Regions from separate parts of the Rhizobium skierniewicense Ch11 genome, predicted to be linked through region 2. Evidence: riboswitches for the same ligand, from Rfam matches in the RefSeq annotation. Region 2 holds a riboswitch; each other region holds the start of a gene.
The links. Region 2 has a riboswitch for thiamine pyrophosphate ahead of thiB (thiamine ABC transporter substrate binding subunit). Riboswitches for the same ligand answer to the same signal wherever they lie in the genome.

Region 1 (7,617 bases), 120 kb from region 2:
TGGACGAGCCTCTGGCAGCACTGGATGAGGCACGCAAGGCCGAGATCATTCCCTATCTTGAAAGGCTTCGTGATGAAACGAAGATACCGATCATCTATGTCAGCCACTCCGTCGCAGAGGTATCGCGCCTCGCCGATCAGATCGTCGTCATGAAAGACGGCCGGATCGACGCCGCTGGCCCGGCAGCGGAAATCCTGTCGCGCCCGGCTTTCAACGCTTACCTGGAGCGGCGTGAGATCGGCAGCATTCTGTCGGGCAGCGTAGACGCCTTCGATGGCGCGCATGGCCTTGCCACGATCAGGCTGAGGGGACTGGTTCTGCATGTGCCCTCAATATCGGCCAAAGTCGGGCACCCGGTTCGCGTTCATATTCCGGCCCGCGATGTGATGCTGGCGACGGTCAAGCCGGAAGGTTTGAGCGCACTCAACATTCTGAAAGGGCGTATCGCAGATATCGTCCTGTTGGATGATGGGATGGCAATGGTGCATGTGAATTGCAACAGCGACATCATCTTGTCGCGCATCACGCGGATGTCCGTCGAACGGCTCGCCTTGACGCCGGAAATGCCGATCTTTGCCGTCATCAAATCGGCAGCACTCGATCCCTACTGATCTTGCCTGCGATGGAATTCGAGCCAATCGAGATCGGCTCTCAGGGCATCGTCCAGACGTTGCTCCATACCGCGATAACGATCGAGCAACGCGCGGCCGAAGTCCGTCAACGCGGCGCCACCACCCTGACTTCCGCCGCGCTGCGATTCGATCACCGGTTCGTTGAACATATGGTTCAGGGCATCCACCAAAAGCCAGGCACGGCGATAGGACATGTCCATCGCGCGTCCGGCAGCAGAGATGGAGCCGGTGGAGACGATAAACTCCATCAGCTGGATCTTACCGCGTCCCAACCTGTCAGCGGGCGGAAAATCGATCCGCAAAACCGTTTTCAGTCGCTCTTTCCCCGCCTCGTCTTTCACGCGGCCACTCCGGCGAAGTGATCCCGCCACGCTTTTTGCGCGCCGTCATGCGGGAGAGCCGTGGCCTCGTGGACACCACGCGCAATGGCCCGGCTGACCACCATGCCTGCCAGATGGCAGAGCTCGGTAAAGTCACTCGCGGTGCTCATGGGCTTGCTGCACATGGCAGCGGCAAACATCGTGTCGCCATCACCCGCAAGATGAGACGGCAGAATGGCACGGGCCAGTCCACCATGCGCCATGATCGAAAGCCGATGTGCTTGTGCTTTCGTCAGCACTGCATCCGTCACCACCGCGCCGATGGTCGTCGCAATAAGCGTCACGCCTTTGATGCGCATGGCCGTATCGGTAGCTGAGAACTGCTGCGGCAAACCGAGCCCGCCGAATTCCCCGTCGCGCTCGTAAGGGGCGGCCCAGAAATGTCGGCTGGTTCCCACCGTCGCGGATCCCATCGCGTTGACGGCGACAATCGCTCCAACCTTATGACCGCCCGACGTTACAGCACTGGCAGACCCCAGCCCGCCCTTGAAGGTCGCCGTGGTCGCACCGGTGCCAGCGCCCACGCTACCCAGCGCAAAGGGCTGAGAGGTCGCAGCCTTGAATGCGTCATAACCCATGTCGCGATAGGGCGAATGCAGGCCCCAATCCTTGTTTCCCCCGTTCAGCAAATCCATCAGAATGGCCTGCGGCACGATGGGAACGCGTGTCGACCCCACGGCGAAACCACGACCCGTTTCGCGAAGCCCCGATTGCACGCCGCCCGCGGCATCCAGCCCAAAGGCAGAGCCGCCGGACAGGACGAGCGCATCCACCATATCCACCGTCATGGACGGGTCAAGCAACGCCGTCTCCCGACCACCCGGCGCACCACCGAGAACAGAACCGGAGGCAATCGCCGGTCGGTCGAAGACGATGGCAGTGACACCCGATCCGAGTTGAAGATCGGTGGCATGGCCAACAGCCACACCTTCGATATCGGTCAGCAGATTGTGCACGTCTGGGTACCTCTTGAGGCTCGTTCCTGCCGGTATCCCGCCGCCGCTCGCTCTTGTCAACGGTTCAGGAAAACACTGCCGTGCCGATAACGGGTGTCGAAGGCACCGCCATGTCGCGTGGCTCCAGCATGCCGGCAAGATAGGCCTCGCGCCCTGCCGTGACCGCCTTCGCAAAGGCACCGGCCATGATGACGGGATTTCCGGCACCAGCTACCGCCGTGTTGAGCAACACCGCGTCATAGCCAAGCTCCATGACGGTTGCGGCATGGGATGGCCGCCCAAGACCGGCATCGACGATCATCGGTACATCGGAAAAATGTGCCCGCATGGAGCGCAGTGCTGTAATATTGAGCGGCCCCATGGCGCTGCCAATCGGTGCGCACCAAGGCATCAGCACCTTGCATCCGGCATCCACAAGCTTTTCCGCCACCACCAGGTCATCGGTCGTATAGGGAAACACCTCGAAACCCTCATCATTCAGAATGCGCGCAGCCTCCACCAGTGCAAAGACATCCGGCTGAAGCGTATCGTGATTGCCGATCACCTCCAACTTGACCCAGTTGGTCCTGAACACCTCCCGCGCCATTTTTGCCGTCAGCACGGCCTCCTTGGCGGTATGGCAACCGGCCGTGTTGGGCAGAATCTGTCGGTCCAGCTCACGGATCAGCTCGAAGAACTGCCCGCCCTGCCTGCCGCCTGCCATTTCCCGTCGCAGCGAAATCGTTAGAATATCCGTCTTGGCTGCCCGCACTGCATCTGCGAGAATCGCTGGCGACGGATAGCGCGCGGTACCAAGAAGCAGCCTTGATCCGACCTCAAGATCATAGAGTTTCAACATCACCTATCCTCCCTGCATGGGTGACAGAACTTCGATCCTGTCTAATTCCTTCAACCGACATTCACTCCGATCCTCAGCATGGACGAGATCGCCGTTGACCGCTGTCGCGAGCCAATCGCCTTCATAATCCAGCACGGCCAGAAGCTGGGAGAGGGTAGCTGTGGCAAGATCATGCTCTTGCCCGTTGACGACAACCCGCATGGGAAACCTCCTTTGAAAAGACAATCTCGGCGGCCTGTCGCGCCATGGCGGGAGACAGCAGAAATCCGTGCCGATGGGCACCGTTGATGAAAAGCGTGCCGCCCTTTTCGGCGACACATGGAAGATTGTTAGCAAATGCCGGGCGGATGCCGGTGCCGGTCTCGACAATCTGCGCTTCGCCAAAAGCGGGGTGGAGCGCGTAAGCCGCATTCAGCAGCTCCATCATGGAGCGAGCCGTGATCGGCCCTGCCTGATCCGTCTCGATCATCGTTGCCCCCACCATGAACCGCCCCGATTCTCGCGGCACGATGTAGAGCGGAATCCGCGGATGAAGCAGCCGCACGGGACGCGACAGGCTGACCTCATGCGTTTCCAGATACAGCATCTCGCCGCGCACGCCACGAAGTCCGGAAAGCTTGCCGGTTTGCGCATGGCCGGTGCAATCGACAACACGATCAAATGTCGCGTCATCCGCCGTCCCCTCACCAAGACAGAAGCGAACGCCCATGGAAAGGAGGCGTTGGTAAAGCGCAGCGAGAGCCAACCGCGGATCAAGATGGCCCTCCCCAGCAAAGAACAGGCCGGTGCGGAACCGTCCTGCAAGATCAGGCTCCAACGCGGCAATCTCGCCCTCACCCACCCAGCGATACCCCGTGGTGCGGGAGGCAAAACGGGAAAGCTCCGCTTTGTCCCGCGCAGAAGCCACGACCAGCGTTCCGTTGCGCGTCACCAGCCCTGGCGTCGCCTCATCCCACCAGTCAAGCGCCAATTGGCCAAGCGTCAGCACGGTTTCCGCGGCGTTTTCACGTTCGCACCACGGCGCCAGCATGCCGCCCGCATACCAGGACGCACCGCGCCCCGGTTCGCTTGAAGTTTCGCAGACTTCAACCTCCATGCCACGACGGGCGAGTTCGAAGGCAGCCGTCAGACCGACGACGCCTGCGCCTTTGACGAGAACCCGCATCTCATTCTCCTGCGACCGGCTTTTCCAGGGGCATATACAGGTCGCCGCCCTGCTGGAATTTTTGTGCCATGGCCTCCAGACCTTCCTTCTGCGCTTCGGCACGGATGTCGTGCGAAATGCGCATGGAGCAGAATTTCGGCCCGCACATGGAGCAGAAATGGGCAACCTTATGGGCTTCCTTCGGCAAGGTCTCGTCGTGGAAGGAGCGCGCCGTTTCCGGGTCGAGCGACAGGTTGAACTGGTCCTCCCAACGAAACTCGAAACGGGCGCGAGACAAGGCATCGTCACGCACCTGCGCTGCCGGATGACCCTTGGCGAGATCGGCCGCATGGGCCGCGATCTTGTAGGTGATGACCCCGACTTTCACATCGTTGCGATCCGGCAGACCAAGATGCTCCTTCGGCGTGACGTAACACAGCATGGCTGTGCCGAACCAGCCGATCATCGCCGCCCCGATGCCGGAGGTGATGTGGTCATAGCCGGGCGCGATGTCGGTTGTCAGCGGCCCAAGCGTATAGAAGGGCGCTTCGCCACAGACCTTCAGCTGCTTGTCCATATTTTCCTTGATCTTGTGCATCGGCACATGGCCGGGGCCTTCGATCATCACCTGGCAATCTTTCGCCCAAGCGATCTGCGTCAACTCGCCCAGCGTTTCCAGCTCGGCAAATTGTGCGGCATCGTTTGCGTCGGCAATAGAGCCGGGCCGCAGCCCATCCCCCAGCGAAAACGACACGTCGTAAGCGCGGCAGATGTCACAGATTTCGTCGAAATGCTCGTAGAGAAACGATTCCTTGTGGTGATGCAGACACCACTTGGCCATGATTGAGCCGCCACGCGAGACGATGCCGGTGACGCGGTTGACGGTCAGAGGGATGTAATGCAGCCGCACGCCTGCGTGGATGGTGAAATAGTCCACGCCCTGCTCGGCCTGCTCGATCAGCGTATCGCGGAACACGTCCCAGTTCAGGTCTTCCGCAATGCCGCCCACCTTTTCCAGCGCCTGATAGAGCGGCACAGTGCCGATCGGCACCGGTGAATTGCGGATGATCCATTCGCGGATATTGTGAATGTTGCGCCCGGTGGACAGGTCCATGACCGTATCGCCACCCCACCTGATGGCCCATACCATCTTGTCGACCTCGTCCGCCATGGAAGACGTAACCGCCGAATTGCCGATATTGGCATTGATCTTGACGAGGAAATTGCGCCCGATGATCATCGGCTCTGCCTCGGGGTGGTTGATGTTGGCGGGGATGATTGCCCTGCCCGCCGCCACTTCTTGGCGCACAAATTCTGCGGTGACGAAATCTGGAATATTTGCTCCAAAACTCTCGCCATCACGCACCAGCGTGTCCTTCGCCGCCTCCCGTCCGATGTTCTCGCGAATGGCGATGTATTCCATCTCAGCCGTGATGATTCCTGCCCTTGCATAGGCAAGCTGCGTCACCGCCTTGCCATCCCTGGCCTTCAATGGCTGATGACGATGAGAAAACTCCGGCGTCAAACGTTCGCCGGTGGCAAAGCCGTTATCCTCTGGTTTGACGTGACGACCCTCATAAGCCTCCACATCGCCCCGCGCGACGACCCAGTCGTGTCGCAGGCGGGGCAGACCGCTTTCGATGCTGATGGCGTGGGATGGATCGGTATAGGGACCGGAGGAATCGTAGACCGTAACAGGTGGCTCTCCCGCCGTGGGGTGTACGGCGATTTCGCGCATGGGAACGCGGATATGGGGGTGAATGATGCCCGGCTTGTAGACCTTGGTCGAAGCGGGCAAAGGACCTGTGGTGACGACAGGAGAGAGATTTTTAGCGGCAATGTTCATCGTGAGGCTCCAAAGCAAAAAAACAGTGGAGACCCAGTTCGAGCATGAAGACGAAAAACCACGGGACGGATATGACCAATTCGGCACGACCGAACTGCTGTTCCCGCGTTTGCACCGTCCCTACGCCAGTATGAACTGGATCAGGTTCATAGGGTCACTGCGCGCGATAGCAGTATCTCAGCCCCTTGACGGGACCCCCCTGGTGAATGACGCAATCAGAGACCCGACACACAATTTTGTCAAGCCATCTCTGGAGACTGTTGAAAAGCGGAAAATTACGCTAAGTTAACCTATCCATTTATTCGAATGTTATTTTTTCGAGCTTAACTCGAAGAATGCGCTATGATGACGCGGCGTAAAGGGAGACACCTGAGAATGAATTCAACTATTCGTGAAATACTGTCGAAATTTGGTCAACTCCCCGTGCCGGTCGATACAATCGAAGACGAGGCTGACCTTTACGCCGCCGGGCTTTCTTCTTTCGCGTCCGTTCAACTGATGCTCGGCATCGAAGATGCATTCGATATCGAGTTTCCAGACAGTATGCTCAACCGCAAGTCCTTCGCCAGTATCAAGTCCATAGAAGACACGGTCAAAACCATTCTCGATGGCAAAGAGGCAGCCTGATGAACATGTCGGTCGCCCCGCCTGATGCCACGTTGACGGCGCGCGCCTCGCGCGTTGCGACCATCGCGGCACGGCATGCCGACGACGTTGATACCGCCGGACGATTTCCGATAGAGGCCATCGACGCCCTGCGCGCCGAACGTCTTTTGGGGATACAGGTACCTCTTGACCTCGGCGGAGAGAGTGCCAGCATCGCGCAAATCGCCGATATTTGCTGCATCCTCGGCCAATCCTGTTCTGCAACCGCGATGATATTCGCCATGCATCACATCAAGGCATCGAGCCTGGTGGAACATGGCGAAGGCAGCAAATGGCACATGGCTTTCATGCGCCGTGTCGCCGCCGAGCAGTTGCTTTTGGCGTCCGCCACGACAGAAGGCGGCATTGGCGGCAACATGCGCAATTCCATCTGTGCCATCGAAGTCGACGGTCCCTGGTGTACGCTGGAAAAAGACGCGACCGTCATTTCTTATGGCACGCACGCCGATGCCATTCTCATCACCTCACGCGCCAATGCAGCGGCTGCACCCGCGGATCAGGTCATGACGGTTTTCCTGAAAGACCAGTACACGTTGGAGCGGACCCATATCTGGGACACGCTGGGCATGCGTGGCACCTGCTCCGATGGTTTCCTGTTCAAGGGCAAAGCACCCTCGGAGCAGATTTTCTCCAAGCCTTTTGCTGAAATCGCCGCGCAATCCATGCTGGCCACATCGCATCTTTTGTGGAGTGGCGTCTGGTACGGCATTGCCTCTGACGCGGTCTTGCGGGCACAGGCCTTCGTTCGTTCCGCCGCACGAAAATCACCGGGTGTCGCCCCACCGGGCGCTATCCGTCTGGCAGAGGTGTCGAGCAAACTGCAGACTGTCAAATCGAATGTTATCGCCGGCCTCAAGGCCTATGAAAGTACCAAGTCGGATCCCGACAAGCTGATGTCGATGGGGTTCGCCATCGCCATGAACAACGTCAAGATTTGCTCGTCGGAGACCATTCTCGAGATCGTCAATCACGCCATGCTGATCTGCGGCATCATGGGCTACAAAAACGGGACGCCCTACAGCCTCGGTCGCCACCTGCGCGACGTCCACTCGGCGCAACTGATGATCTCCAACGACAGAATCTTGAGCAATTCCGCCAATCTCCTGCTCGTGCAGAAGCAGGACACCAGTCTTTCAATATAAACTCTGGCCTTTC
Region 2 (7,617 bases):
TCCTATTCCGAACGCCAGCTCTACGAAGCAGCCCTGGATCGCATGGCGCGTGAAATTGCTGCCGTGAACAAGATGTCCGAAACCGAAGCGGTCCGCCTTGTAGAGGTCAATCTTAACAAGGGACCAAAGCGCGGCAAGACTGCTGACGAAGAAGACGCGCAGGAGGAAGCAGCGTAAGGCTGTTTCAACTGTTTTTTTAAGAACCCGACCTTTGAATTGTATCTCTGGACACTGACAGTCAGTCCCATGGGTTTCAATTCAAAGGTCGGGTTTTTTTATTCGGCTATGATCTTGACCCGTTCGCCAGGCTGAATGACAGCCGTAGCACTCATGGCGTTGAGAACGCGGAAAAGTTCCAGCTTCCGGTCCGTCCCCAGCATCCGGGCGGCGAGAGTAGCAACCGTATCCCCGGGCTTTGTCGTCACGACCCTGACACGTAGCGGCTTCAAAGCCGCGATTTCCGTCGGCGTCATCTTGCGGAAGCTGGTCCGTAAAATCGTGGCGACGCTATCCAGTTGTGCACTGCCCTTGGGTACTGCGGTCAAAAAGCGAAAGATTTGCTGTCCGACACGGATAACAGTGACATCAAAATCCCATTTGTCAGCACTGGCCCGCGCCGTTGCCGCCGGAAGTCCATTGATTTCAATCTCTTTGACCGTCTCAGGAAGCAACCCGGCGACCCAACCACTTGTGAGATAATTGGGGAGGGTCGTTTGCTTAGGATCTGCCACGCCGTCGAAACGGATTGCCATTTCACCGGGGCCCGTGGCCAGAACGGCCTCGACCTTATTGTCGATCTGGAAGCCCTCTGGCACATCGAAACGAATGCCAAGGCTACCGTGTAGAAAAGTATTGCCACGGACGTAACCCTCTTGTGGGCTGTCACCGTAAAGCAAACCGTCAATTCCGTTTAGGAACCAGTCGCGCCCCTTGTCGCCGACCTGCCCCTCCTGCCCGAAGGCGCGGGCATGGCGACGCGCAAGCTCGATGCGCTGCGGCGTGTTCGGATGGCTCGACAGGAAGTCGAGGCTTTGATCGCTATCGGGATCCGCAGACGTAAAGCGCGCATAGGCGGCCATCGAATCCAGGAAGCGCGGCGACGCAAATGGGTCGTAACCCGCCTCGCCCAGCATGCGCACGCCGATCACATCCGCCTGTAACTCCTGCTGACGCGAGAAAGCCGCAAGGCGCAGCTTACCGCGCGCCAAGGCCTGTTTTCCGGCCAGATCGCTGGATAGCACTTCAGCGACCACGCGGCTTGCAATGACTTCCGCTTCTTCCCGGCGCTGGCGCTCGATACCGTGGTTGGCAGTGACATGGCCCATTTCGTGCGACAGAACTGCCGCCACTTCAGACGCATCATTCGCGAGCGCCAAAAGCCCACGGGTTACGTAAAGATACCCCCCTGGCAGAGCAAAAGCGTTGATTGCCGGAGAATTGAGAATCGTGATGCGATAGGACTGCTGTGGATTTTCAGAAACAGCCGTCAATGCGCCAGTGATGCGTGCGACCAAGCGTTCTGTCTTGTCATCACGGTATTCACCGCCATAGCTTGCCACGATGCGTGGATGCTCACGTGCACCCATCTGCGCACGTGGATCGTCCTTTTGCACCTGTTCGACGGTCTGCGGATTATCCGACGGCTTGAGCGTTGACTGGTAGGAGGAGCTAAAAAGCGACTGGCAGGAAGACAAGAGGAGGCCAGCGGTAACAAGCGCCAAACCGCGTCTTACCGTCGTGCCCCGCTGCCATGGATTCTGACCGGAGGTGTGGCCCTTCAAAGACTTCACACACGTCGCCATTACGCTTGTCTGCTCCTAACGTTCCTGATCATCCGTTAACTGCAGACCAGTTTACCATCTTACCGACACGGACGCTTGAATGCTCAAGCTGTGAAAACGATCCCTCACACGAACTTAGTCAATAACGAAATTGTTCGCATCGTTTTTTCAATCAGTTACATAAAATTCGCAAGTGCAAAAATAACGTACCGTCCATGTCAATTCGCAGACTTGACAGCGACCCGCGTCGAAATTGTGACGCAGTCAAGCCCCGTTAACCCGACAGAAATGTTTCAATCTCTTTCAAATGGGTCGAAGCGAAGAAATCGTCGGCTGCCCCTTTATACAAAACGCGACCGTTCGAGAGAAAGACGACCTCATCGGCGAGACGGCGAATATCGTCAGGGTGATGAGTCACAAAGAGAATGGTATTGTGCAACTCGGCATGAAGCTGCTTCAGCAATGTCACCATCCCAGCGCGTAAGCCCGGGTCGAGCGCGGCGAAGGGTTCGTCGAGCAACATGACGGGGCGCTGGCGCACCAGCGCTCTCGCCAGCGCCGCCCTCTGCCGCTCTCCTCCCGACATCGTAGATGGCATCCGTTGTTTAAAACCATTGAGACCGACGCGGTTCAATGCCTCCTCGATATTGGCTTTATCAGTGCCCGACAGCCTCAAGGATGGACTAATGCCCAAGCCGACATTCGTGAAAACATCCAGATGCGCAAAGAGGTTATTGTCCTGAAAGATCACAGAGACGGGTCGCTTCGAGGGATCAAGCCCGCGCATGTCGTGACCATCAATCAGCACGCGGCCCTCATCTGGCGCTTCAAAGCCTGCAATGAGGTTGAGAAGCGTAGACTTCCCAGAACCGGATGGACCGACGACGGCGGTGACCTTGCCGCGTTCAAAGCCACAATCCAGCACAAAGTCCTGCCGACCGAGCGTCAATGTTACCTTGTCGAGGTTTGCACCCCGCCCCTGTGCGCTCATGCCGTGGCTTTCGATGGTTGTCGCGAGACGCCGCCAACGGCGAGCGCGAGGCAAATAGTACCGAGAATGAAGGCATAACCCGCAGCGTCATGGGTCCTGTAGCTGCCCATATTGCTATAGACGAGCCAAGGCAAAGTCACGAAGCTTTCGGACCCGAACAGCGCCACGGCACCCAGATCACCAATCGAAAGGGCCATGGCGAAGGAAAATGCCATGGCCGCAGGTCGCCATAAAACCGGCCAATCGACGATGCGAAACCGGGAAAACCCGGAAAGGCCGAGACTGGCGGACAAACGCCCCGTGAGTGACCTGTGGGTTATGAAAGCCGGCTCCAGAACGCGCACGACGAAGGGGAGCGCCATCAGCATGTTGATGATTGCGATAAGCCCAGGCGCAAACATGGCCACATCGCCAAAGGGCCGCAGCAGCAGAAACCAACCACTTCCCAGAACCACCGGCGGCACCAGCAACACGAAGGATGAACCGCTACCCATGGCTATGAAAAGTGCTTTCATTCCGTACCCAGCATGTCGGTTGGCAGCAATGGCCCGGCGTGCGCGAATGAGTGCGATGGAAACAAGAATGGCAAGCGAGGCAGAGGCAACCGCGATCAACAGGCTTGTCATCGCTGCACGCCGAAAGCTGTTTGCCGACAAAAGGCGCCAGAGATCGGCAGAAATGCCCGCTGCAACAACGGCTACCAAAGGCAATCCGATCAGCAGCATCGCCAAGGTGATCGTCCCCGCGTCCCAAAGGCGCGCTGTGAGCCTTTCTCCATCCAGACGACGGATATCCCGACCGTGACTGTCTGCTTCCGCATCTGACGAAGGCAACAAAGACAACAACGCCAGCAGAACACCCGTCATGCCGATCTGTATCAGCGACAGTGCTATAGCGCGCGGCGGATCGAAGTCGAAACGCAATGCCTGATAGATCGCCACCTCGATCGTCGTTGCAGCCGGGCCGCCGCCAAGAAGAAGAACGAGTGTAAAACTCGTGGCGCACAGCATGAAGATCAGTCCCGCGACGCCGGGAAGCAGTTTTGAAACGGCGGGCCATTCGATGAAACGAAACGTCGAGACAGGCCCAAGACCCAGGCTTGCGCTCATGCGCCAATATTCCGATGGTATCCGCTCCAGCCCAGCCAGAAAGAACCGCACCGACAGCGGCAGATTGAAAAACACGTGGGCAATGAGAATCCCCGACAAGCCGTAGATGCTGAACGGTTGCTCAGTACCCGCCGACAGGAGAACCGTATTGAAAATGCCTTGCCTGCCCCAGATCGCGATAAGCCCCAACGCACCTACGATCACAGGAAGGCCCATCGGCACCGCCATCAGGCGAATAATCCAGATCCGGCCGGGAAATGCCCTCTGCCGGGCAAGCGCAAGCGCAACCGGCAAACCAAGCGCAATGGATAGAGCCGTCGAAAGTGTCGCCTGCCAGAGCGTGAAGCGCAAAATGCGCAGCGTATAGGTATCGAACAAGTCAGTGGTCGTGGCGCTCGTGTCGAAGGACAATAAAGCCGTAACAGCAAGAAAGATGAACAGCAGAATGGCGGCAAATGCCACCATTCCACTGACGATAAATCTCAGACTGTCGCGGTGCTCGCTCATGATGCTCGGCGATCCGCCTTACTTCACGCTCATGGCAGTGAGCCATTCATCGATCCAGGCCTTGCGGTTCTTCGCCACCTCTTCGGAAGACATCACAAACGTCTTTGACGGCTGAACCAGCTTGGAGAAAGCCTCCGGCAAGGGCGCGGATGTGGCAGCGACCGGCATCATCCAGTTATTTTCAGGAATGGCATCCTGAAATCCCGTGGTCAGCATGAAGGCCATAAACTGCTTTGCCAGCGCCTGTTCCGGCGCGTTCTTCAAGATACCCGCGACTTCGATCTGGATATAATGCCCCTCTTCAAAACTGGCTGCCTGATAACGATCCGTCTTTTCCGAGACCATATGATAGGCAGGCGACGTCGTGTAGGACAGCACCATCGGCACTTCGCCCTTGGTGAATAGGCCGTAGGATTCCGACCAGCCAGGGGTAACGGTCAAAACCCGGTTCTTGAGCTTGGCCCACGCGTCTGGTGCTTTATCGCCATAGACCGATTTCACCCAGAGCAGCAGACCGAGGCCCGGCGTAGACGTGCGCGGATCCTGAATGACGATCTTTTGCGAAGGGTCGCCCTCGACCAGATCCTTCATGCTTTTCGGTGGATTTTTCAGTGTCTTCGTATCGTAGATGACAGCGAAATGGCCGTAATCATAGGGCACGAAGATATCATCGGTAAAACCACCAGGCACCTTAGCAGCCGATGTATCGATACCCGACACCTCCAAAAGCCGCGTCTGCTTGGCCTCGGCGATCAGGTTCGTATCAAGCCCGACGACCACATCCGCCTTGGAGCTTGCACCCTCAAGCTTCAGCCTGTTGAGAAGCGCCACACCATCTGCAACGCCGACGAAGTTGACAGTGCAATTGCAGGTCTCCTCGAAGGCAGCCTTGACCTTGGGACCCGGTCCCCATTCGGAAACGAAACTCTCATAGGTGTAAATCGTCAGCGTTTTCGTATCCTGTGCGACAGCAATAGCTGGCAACACGAAAGACGCGGCAAGGAGCGAATGAAGGAATAAACGACGATACATCAACAGCACCTCCTCGACATCGGCTACGGGGAACAGGCGTCTGGATGGAAGCCGTCTAATCCCTCCGCCGGTCTTAACCGGATCAGGTTCTTCGGGTTGGCAACGCCTCTCAGCCTTGTCCCTGAAAGAACAAAGCACCCCGTTAGATCTAGGCAGATGTGTAGTCGGAGATCGGTGAATTAGCAAGATGGCGTCAACGCCAACGGCCTTAGTTTCCCAACTCCTCACGCAGCATTTCCAGCTCGAGCCACTCTTCTTCCATGGCCTCGAGCTTTTCGCGAAGTTTCGACATTTCAGTCGCAAGTGTGTTGAAGACAGTCGGGTCCTTGACGAACAGATTGGGGTCGGCCATGCGTTGCTCGCACTCAGCGATTTCCAGCTGGGTCTTCTCCATCTCCTTAGGCAGATTTTCGAGCGCGAATTTCTGCTTGAAGGAGAGCTTACCCTTCGCCTTGGCCGGGTCGGACGCTGCGTTGGATGAGGATTTTGCCTTATCCTGTTTCTCGGCTTTCTTCTTCTCGTCGGACGCGCCCTTGCGCTGCGCCATCATATCCGAATAACCACCGGCATATTCGATCCAGCGGCCATCCGGCGCATCCGGGTTGGCAGGCGCGATCGTCGAAGTGACAGTGCGGTCGAGAAAGTCGCGGTCGTGGCTGACGAGGATAACGGTGCCAGAGAACCCAGCAACGATTTCCTGCAGTAGATCGAGCGTTTCGATATCCAGATCGTTGGTCGGTTCGTCAAGGATCAGAAGGTTGGTGGGCTTGGCCAGAATGCGCGCCAGCATGAGACGGGCGCGCTCCCCACCGGAGAGATTGCGGATCGGCGTACGGGCCTGTTCAGGCGCAAACAGAAAATCCTTCATATAGCCGGTGACATGCTTCAGCTCGCCATTGACGAGAAGGTTTTCACCACGGCCATCTGTCAGATATTGCGCCAGCGTGTCGTTCGGGTCCAGATCCTCACGCTTCTGGTCCAGCGTGGCGATTTCCAGGTTGGTGCCGAGTTTGACTTTACCCGTGTCAGGCTTCAGCTGGCCCGTCAGCATTTTCAACAGCGTGGTCTTACCAGCACCGTTGGGTCCGACAAAACCGATGCAATCACCGCGATGGACGCGCAGCGAAAACGGCGTGACGATGTCCCGCTCGCCATAGGATTTGGTGATGGCATGAGCCTCGATCACCAGCTTGCCCGACTCGCGCCCCTCTGCCGCCGTTGCCTGCACGGAACCCTGTGGCCCCTTATGGCCGCGGTAGTCGGCGCGCATGGCCTGAAGCTCGCCGACGCGGCGCATGTTGCGCTTGCGACGCGCCGTCACGCCATAGCGCATCCAGTGTTCTTCGCGCTCGATGGCCTTGCCGAGCTTGTGCTGTTCCAGCTCTTCTTCTTCCAGCACCTTGTCGCGCCATTCCTCGAAATGCGCAAAACCGCGGCTGAGACGACGTGCCTGTCCTCGGTCCAGCCAGACGGTGGCGGTGGAGACTTTTTCGAGAAAACGACGGTCATGCGAAATCAGCACCAGCGCGCTGCGCGTCTGCTGCAATTCGCTTTCCAGCCATTCGATGGTCGGCAGGTCGAGATGGTTGGTCGGCTCGTCCAGCATCAGGATATCGGGCTCAGGCGCCATGACGCGCACGAGTGCTGCGCGGCGCGCTTCCCCGCCGGAAAGGCTGGACGGATGTTCCTGTCCCGTCAGGCCCAGATGTTCCAACAGATAGGTGACGCGATAGGCATCATCACCCGGTCCCAGCCCCCCCTCGGCATAGGCCTGCACCGTCTCGTAACCGGCAAAATCCGGTGCCTGATCCAGATAACGAATGGTGGCGGAAGGGTGCTTGAAAATCTCACCCGATTGCGCCTCGACCAGACCGGCAGCGATTTTCATCAGCGTGGATTTGCCCGAACCGTTGCGGCCGACGAGGCAGATGCGATCGCCGGGCTCGACTTGAAGGTTGGCACCGTCAAGCAGCGGGGTAGCGCCGAATTTCAGCGTGATATCGTCGAGTTTCAAAATGGGGGGTGCCAAGGTGTCAGGCTCCGGTCTTGTCATAAGGACGGGCAAGCACGATGGCTTTGCCGCTTTTGAGGCGAAGGCGCAAGGGGCCTTCCGCCACGTTGGAAATAGTGCGCGACGAGCCGAAAGCAAGCGCGAAGTTTTCTAGGGGATAGCGTGCATTTTCGATATCAAGGCCTT
Region 3 (7,617 bases), on a different contig from region 2:
TATGTGTCTCGTCCATAACGGTCGAAACGGGCGCGCGCGCCGCATCAATGATCGGCACCGTAATCGAGTAGCCTTTTATGGGGTAGACAGGAAGGTCTATCCCCAGATGCTCGACGAACTTCGGGGTGTAGCTGCCCAGAGCGCCAACGAAGACATCAGCCTCCATGGTGCCTTTCGTCGTCACGATCGCCTTCAGGCGGTTGCCTTCCGTGATCGGGCGCGTGATGCCGGTATCGTAAAGGAACTTTACACCCGCCTGCTCGGCAAGCTTTGCCAGCTCTGTGGTGAACATGAAACAATCCCCGGTCTCGTCGCCGGGCAATCGAAGACCACCCACGATCTTGTCCTTGGAGGATGACAGGCCAGGCTCCACCGACGCGCAACCCTCGCGGTCCAGAATTTCATAAGCCACGCCGCCTGCTTTCAGAACCGCGACATCCTTGCCTATGCCATCGAACTGCTTTTGCGTGCGAAATACCTCCAACGTGCCCTGGGTCCGCTGGTCATACTGAATGCCCGTTTCTTCGCGCAGAGCCATCAGGCAATCGCGGCTGTATTCAGCAATGCGCACCATGCGGCTTTTGTTGATCGCGTATCGCTGTGCAGTGCAGTTGCGCAACATCTGGCTGATCCACCGTAACGCGGCCGGATCGAGCGTAGGCTGGATTATGAGCGGGGAGTGCTGCATGAACAGCCATTTCAAGGCTTTCACCGGAATGCCGGGGGCTGCCCATGGGGATGAGTAGCCCGGCGAAACTTCACCTGCATTGGCAAAGCTGGTTTCAAGTGCCGCCGCAGGCTGGCGATCGATGACGGTCACCGAATGACCGGCCTTTGCCAGGTACCATGCCGATGTAACGCCGACGACGCCGGCTCCGAGAATGATGATGTTCATGATGCTCTCACTCGCCTCTATCAGTTGCGCCAGCCTGTTCTGGCTGGATATAAGTGCGGCTGTAACGCTGGCCGAGACCCGTCAGAATTTCATAAGCAATTGTATCCGCATCCCGGGCAATCTCTTCAAGCGATTGGTCGGGCCCGATGATCTGAACGAGACTACCGTGCGTCAAGGTTCCCTCCGGCAATGCCGAGATGTCGATGCTGATGCTATCCATCGACACACGTCCGGCAATGGGAAGGCGCACGCCGTTGAAATAGGCCGCGCCCCGGTTGCTCAGCGCGCGGGGAAGCCCATCTGCATAGCCTGCTGCGATGGTGGCCAATCGGGTTTCGGTCGATGTGCGCAGGGTGCCGCCATACCCGACCAGCGTGTCGGCTGGGACGGTACGTGTCTGCACAACCGCGACATCCAGGCGCACCACGGGTTTCATCGGGTTTGGACGAGCCGAAGACGGAGCGCCACCATAAAGAGCAATGCCGGGGCGCATGACGGCGTTGTGATAATCTGCACCGAGAAAGATGCCGCCGGAATTTGCAAAGCAAACCGGTGCATCCGGAAACAACAGCGATGCTTCACGCATCACCATGAGCTGCGATCCGTTGGCTGCATGGTCGGGCTCGTCCGCACAGGCGAGGTGGCTCATCACGAATACAATTCTGATGCCATCCAGCAGTTCAGGCGATGTCTGGAGCGCTTCGATTTCAGACGGTGCCATGCCCAGTCGCGACATGCCGGTGTCGATCTGAAGGGCGGCTCGCAGCGTTTTTCCCAGAGTTTTTGCATAGGCCGACCATTGCGCCAGCTGTTCCAGCGAGTTGATGACGGGCGTCAGTGACATGGCGGCGCAGGACGCTTCATTGCCGGGCTGGAGCCCGTTCAAAACGAAGATGTCAGCATCGCCCCTGATGCGATGGCGCAGTGCGATGCCTTCATCGATATGGGCAACGAAGAAGTGGCGGCAACCCGCATCGTAAAGCACGGGCGCGACGACCTCGGCACCAAGACCATAGGCGTTCGCTTTTACCACGGCGCCAGTGACGGCGTTAGGGGCCATTGCCCTCAGCTTCAGATAGTTGTCGCGCAGGGCACCAAGGTCTATGGTCAGATAACCGCTGGCACCGCCACTCGCCTTTTGGCGACTGATTGTCATGTCCATCATCGTTCCCTTGTTATTTTCTAACAGACTATTGCAACGATCATCGAATTTTCGCAGTTTGATATGTCGATCATTCGAAGAATATCGATTCAACGCAATATTCGGTGGTAAAACGGAATGATTTTATGTCGTCTTTAGACTCTACCGATCGTCATATCATCCGCGTCCTCAGACTGAACGCCCGCATCAGCAATGCCAAGCTGGCGGCAGAGGTCGGTTTGTCGCCGTCTGCCTGCCTGCGTCGGGTCGACATTCTCGAGCGCGAGGGTGTTATTCGCGGCTATACGGCCTTGACGGGAAATGCAGCGGGAGGTGAGGTCATCTCTGTCATCATCCAGATCACGCTGGATCGGCAGACAGAGGATTTTCTCAATCGTTTCGAAAGCGCCGTGCGTAGGTATCCCGAAATCCGCGAGTGCTATCTGATGACCGGCGGGTCCGACTATTTCCTACGAGTAGAGGTGGAAAGTGCCGGTGATTTCGAGCGGGTTCATAAGGTTATTCTGTCGAAGCTACCAGGGGTTTCGCGCATTCATTCCAGTTTCGCCATCCGTAACGCATTGGCCAGCCCCAAGCCAAGAGGCTGACGATCAGGCACTCCACCAGCGGTAAAAGTGGTGCACAGGCCCGTGACCGTGGCCAATATGCAGGTTTCGACCCGCAGCCAGCGCGCCTTGCAGATAATCCTTTGCCAGTCCAATCGCGTCTGCCAGGGGGTATCCAAGAGCCAGATTTGCAGTGATGGCCGATGCGAGCGTGCAGCCGGTGCCGTGGTCGTTGGTCGTGTCGATACGGGGCATGGAAAATTCCAGCACGTCGTCACCATCCAGTAGAAGATCGACGCTTTCAGAACCCGTGCCATGCCCACCCTTGATCAAAACGGCGCCAACACCTGTCTTCAGGATTGCTTCCGCCTGACGGATCACATCCTGCTTGTTCGTTGCCACCGGTTGATCGCTCAGAAGCGCTGCTTCCGGCAAATTCGGGGTGGCCAGGAGTGCCAAAGGCAGCAGCCTGTTGCGCAGGCTTTCAACGGCATCTTCCTGCAGGAGACGATCGCCGGATGTCGCCACCATAACCGGGTCCAAAATGACCCGTTTGCCAGCATGACGCAAACCCGCAGCAATCGTCTCGATGGTCTCGATGCGCGAAACCATCCCGATCTTCACAGCCCCGATATCGAGGTCTGAGAAAACGGCGTCCATTTGTGCGGCGATCATGTTTGCTGAGATATCCTCAACTGCTGTCACGCCTCTCGTGTTCTGTGCCGTAATTGCCGTTATCACAGTGGCGCCAAAAACGCCGAGCGCCGAAAATGTCTTGAGATCGGCCTGGATCCCGGCCCCCCCGCTGCTGTCGGACCCGGCGATGGTCAGGGCAATGGCGGTCATCGGGATGCCTCCAGCGCGGCATCCACCCGGTGGCGGAAATCAACCGTTGCTGCCGCAATATCCACGGCGCGGAAAAGTGCAGAAATAACGGCAACACCATCGGCGCCAGCCTGAATAACGGGTTCGACCCGCTCCAGCGTGATGCCAGCGATAGCCCCGACCTGCAGATCGGGCCGATGGTTGCGAAGATAGGTGCGGAGGTCGCGCAACCCCTCCAAGCCAACCGGCGTATCTGGGTTGACCTTGGAGACCGTTTCGAAGACGCCGCCAATGCAAGCATAGTCCGCAGGCGCTCGGGCAACACGCTCTGCGTCGCTCATGTTCTTGACGGTCAGGCCGATAATCGCGTCCTGTCCCAGCAAGCGTCGGGCTGTCTGCGCATCCATATCGTCGGCGCCCAGATGCACGCCATCTGCGCCGGATGCCAATGCCACATCAACACGGTCGTTGATGACAAGAGGAACGCCTGTCCCTTTCAAGGCTTCGACCATGAGGCTGGCCTGTTCAATCATCTCGCGGGTCGATGCTTGCTTGTCACGATATTGGATAATCGTTGCGCCGTGCCGTGCCGCAACGGCTGCAAGTTCCGGCAAGGGTGCGATATCGGCAAGCGATGCGTCCACCAAAGCGTTCAGCCTGTAATCAATCCTCATTGTGCTCAATCCTTGCAAGGGACAGAATGTCGTTGGTGTTGACCGTATCCAGCGCGTCCAGAAAGGCCGCTTCGAAGGTACCGGGACCGCGTGCGTGTCTGGCGGCAAGCTGCGCCGATACGCCTGTTACCGTGAGCGCCGCTGCGGCCGCCAACATTGCGTCAGGCTCGACGGCCATAAAAGCGGCGATCACCCCGCCGGAGAGGCAACCGGTGCCGGTCACCTTCGCCATCCATGGATGGCCGTTGACGATATTGATCTTGCGGCCATCATCCTTCAGCTCATCTTCAGGGCCAGTCTGTATGCGCAGCGCTTTGCCGATGTCGCCGATAACAGCCATTTCGGCCGCGTTGCCGCGGACGATCGTCGGGTGAAGGGTGATCAGTTCCTGCGCAAACATCAACCGTGAGGGCGAGTAATCGCAGTGAACGGGGTCTACGATCCAAGGTTTACCCTCGGCATTTGCGACCTCCACGGCAATGCGAATGACCTTGCGTCTCGCGGCATCCAACGTGCCGAGATTGACGGTCAGCGCGTCGACCTTGGAAACGAAGCTTTCGATTTCCTCTTCCGAAGAGGTCATGGAGGGGATGCCGCCGACAGCGGTGATGCCGTCAGCGGTGAACTTCTGAACGACGGTGTTCATCAGGCAATGCACCCGTGGTCGTCGCTGCCGTACACGCGACAGAAGCTCTGCAGCGCTGTTTGCCGTCGGGAAGCTCGCCATGGGTCTCTCGCTCCAGATGTATCATCACGGAGATCACGCACGAAGGAAGAAGAGAAAAGCTTGACCATTGGCAGACTGTTCCGTTCCTACGCCGGCATGACCCGGATCAGGTAAATAAGAGTTTGACCAAGTCATCTCAGCGCTGAAAAGCGCACCCCTCGAACTGGTTGATTTTTTAAGAAAACTTAAGAGTGATGTCAATCATCGCTACGCTGAACCGGTGGTTCCCGCCAGATTTTTGGAAACAGGCTCCATGCACATACGCGGAGTCCTTTCCAATTTTATATCGTGAAATACTGTTTTTCCTCTTGTAGCTCTAGTGGCTATAGGTCGTAAGGCTTTGCTCACAGATGAGAAGGACCACCTGATGAGCACGGCTTTGCAGACCAGATTTCGTGTAGAGGGCATGGACTGCGCCTCTTGTGCCACCAAGATCGACACTGCGGTGCGTCGCATGGATGGCGTGGAGGATGTATCGGTGTCCGTTACAGCGGGAACGATGACCGTCAGCCATGACGACAGGAGCGATCTGGTTGCCATCGGCAAAAAGGTGAGCGGGCTTGGTTATGAGGTCAAGCAATTGCCTGCGGGTGGCTCCAGCGCACCGGTGGCCTCGCATGAGCACGGTCCTAGTTGCTCCCATGATCACGGTCACAATCACGACCATCATGGTCATAGTCACGCGCCCCTTGCTGCGACTTCGGTTGCCGTTGAGGGGCTGCATGGTCACGACCATGGCCCGGGCAATGGCCCTTGGTGGAAAAGCAAGAAGGGGCGGGCGACCATTCTTGCCGGTCTGGCGCTGGTCGTTGCCTATGGGATCGGCCATCTGGTCCCGGATATTCAGTTCTACGCTTTCACCGCCGCGATGCTTGTCGGTCTCGTTCCCATCGCCCGACGTGCTTTTATGGCCGCCCGCGCCGGAACGCCGTTTTCCATTGAAATGCTGATGACCATCGCCGCCGTGGGCGCGCTTGTGATCAATGCTACGGAAGAGGCTGCTGCGGTTGTCTTCCTGTTTCTTGTGGGGGAGCTTCTGGAAGGTGTGGCCGCCGGTAAAGCCCGGGACAGCATCAAGTCTCTTGCGGCGCTCGTTCCCAAGACGGCATTTGTCGAGGAGGCCGGAAAAACCCGGGAGGTGCCTGCCGAAAGCCTTACCCTTGGCGCGATTATACTCGTGCGTCCCGGTGACCGCATTTCGGCCGACGGAACGATCCTTTCTGGCCAAAGCGCCATTGATGAAGCACCCGTAACGGGGGAAAGCGTGCCGGTTCATAAAAAGCCCGGTGACACCGTTTTTGCCGGAACTGTGAATGGCGATGGTGCCATACGGGTGAAAGTGACCGCCACGGCGCAGGATAACACCATTGCTCGCGTGGTGAAGCTGGTGGAGGAAGCACAGGAGAAAAAAGCGCCGACCGAACGGTTCATCGATCGCTTTTCCAGATATTACACACCGGCCGTGGTTGTGGTTGCAGCCTTGGTGGCGACCATACCGCCACTCTTCATGGGGGGTGAATGGGACGAATGGGTCTACAAAGGCCTTGCCATTCTGCTGATCGGTTGCCCTTGCGCATTGGTCATTTCCACGCCAGCTGCCATTGCCGCGTCCCTTTCCGCCGGTGCGCGTCAGGGTCTGTTGATGAAAGGTGGCGCGGTTCTGGAAGGTCTTGGCAAGTTGACGGCCGTTGCGCTGGACAAGACCGGTACATTGACCGAAGGCAAGCCGAAGGTTACCGACATCGTTCCTTTCGAATTCACAGAAGCGGACGTCTTGCGTCTGTCAGCCGCCCTCGAAACAGGGTCCAGCCACCCGCTTGCCTTGTCCATTCTTGCCAAGGCTGCCGAACACGGCGTTGATATTCCAGCGGCCAGCGACGCCAAGGCGCTGGGCGGCAAGGGGGTAACGGCCGTCGTTGAGGGGCAGGAAACATTCCTTGGTTCTCCGCGGGCAGCAGGCGAGCGTGTTGCTCTCTCCGAGCACCATCAGCAGGTCATCACGGCGCTCAACGACGAGGGAAAGACCGTTTCCGTTCTCGTCGTCGGCAAGCGGTTGGCCGGTGCCATAGCCATGCGTGATGAACCGCGTGCCGATGCCATCACCGGTCTCACTCAGCTGAAAGAGCGTGGAATCAGAATCGTGATGCTGACGGGCGATAATAAGCGCACGGCAACGGCAATCGGCCAGACACTGGGAATCGACGTGCGCGCCGAACTGATGCCAGAAGACAAGCAACGGATTGTCGGAGAGTTGAAAGCAGAAGGCCTTGTCGTTGGCAAAGTGGGAGACGGCATCAATGATGCGCCAGCGCTGGCGGCGGCCGATATCGGCATCGCCATGGGTGGCGGAACGGATGTCGCGCTGGAGACGGCCGATGCCGCCATCTTGCACGGTCGCGTTGCCGATGTCGCCCGCATGGTCGATCTGTCCAAACGCACCATGCGCAACATCCACCAGAATATCGCCATGTCGCTGGGTCTGAAGGCCGTGTTTCTGATCACGACGATCATAGGCATCACCGGACTCTGGCCCGCTATTCTCGCAGACACTGGCGCGACCGTTCTTGTCACGCTCAACGCCTTGCGGTTGTTGCGGACCTCGAAGGCTTAAAACTCCGCCACCTTGCCCCATACGGAGGTGTTGAGCCGGGCGGGGCGGTAAGGAACGGGATCGACTATGGGTGGCGCACCGCTGACGATATCGGCCACGAGATGTCCCGCGCCGGGGCCGATACCAAACCCATGGCCGCTGAAACCGGCGGCGAGGATGAGGCCAGGGATGGTTTCCA

Region 1: linked by a shared signal. The riboswitch ahead of thiC (phosphomethylpyrimidine synthase ThiC) and the one ahead of thiB (thiamine ABC transporter substrate binding subunit) in region 2 are both predicted to bind thiamine pyrophosphate.
Region 3: linked by a shared signal. The riboswitch ahead of EKM04_RS13620 (hydroxyethylthiazole kinase) and the one ahead of thiB (thiamine ABC transporter substrate binding subunit) in region 2 are both predicted to bind thiamine pyrophosphate.

The regions. Positions count from the first base shown of each region.
Region 1 is NZ_RXPG01000003.1:324,623-332,239, reverse strand. Features, by position in the region: gene modC (molybdenum ABC transporter ATP-binding protein) at 1-611, shown strand, start outside; gene EKM04_RS03125 (winged helix-turn-helix domain-containing protein) at 605-973, opposite strand; gene EKM04_RS03120 (P1 family peptidase) at 970-1,968, opposite strand; gene EKM04_RS03115 (thiazole synthase) at 2,033-2,806, opposite strand; gene thiS (sulfur carrier protein ThiS) at 2,810-3,007, opposite strand; gene thiO (glycine oxidase ThiO) at 2,976-3,971, opposite strand; gene thiC (phosphomethylpyrimidine synthase ThiC) at 3,973-5,796, opposite strand; TPP riboswitch at 5,896-6,007, opposite strand; gene EKM04_RS03095 (acyl carrier protein) at 6,172-6,423, shown strand; gene EKM04_RS03090 (acyl-CoA dehydrogenase family protein) at 6,423-7,604, shown strand.
Region 2 is NZ_RXPG01000003.1:202,183-209,799, reverse strand. Features, by position in the region: gene EKM04_RS02600 (CarD family transcriptional regulator) at 1-177, shown strand, start outside; gene EKM04_RS02595 (M48 family metalloprotease) at 276-1,721, opposite strand; gene EKM04_RS02590 (thiamine ABC transporter ATP-binding protein) at 2,056-2,772, opposite strand; gene thiP (thiamine/thiamine pyrophosphate ABC transporter permease ThiP) at 2,769-4,388, opposite strand; gene thiB (thiamine ABC transporter substrate binding subunit) at 4,407-5,420, opposite strand; TPP riboswitch at 5,463-5,572, opposite strand; gene EKM04_RS02575 (ABC-F family ATP-binding cassette domain-containing protein) at 5,629-7,449, opposite strand; gene EKM04_RS02570 (thiamine diphosphokinase) at 7,454-7,617, opposite strand, start outside.
Region 3 is NZ_RXPG01000016.1:223,571-231,187, forward strand. Features, by position in the region: gene EKM04_RS13595 (D-amino acid dehydrogenase) at 1-895, opposite strand, end outside; gene alr (alanine racemase) at 903-2,057, opposite strand; gene EKM04_RS13605 (Lrp/AsnC family transcriptional regulator) at 2,183-2,644, shown strand; gene thiD (bifunctional hydroxymethylpyrimidine kinase/phosphomethylpyrimidine kinase) at 2,648-3,448, opposite strand; gene thiE (thiamine phosphate synthase) at 3,445-4,101, opposite strand; gene EKM04_RS13620 (hydroxyethylthiazole kinase) at 4,091-4,828, opposite strand; TPP riboswitch at 4,894-4,997, opposite strand; gene EKM04_RS13625 (heavy metal translocating P-type ATPase) at 5,196-7,439, shown strand; gene EKM04_RS13630 (NAD(P)/FAD-dependent oxidoreductase) at 7,436-7,617, opposite strand, start outside.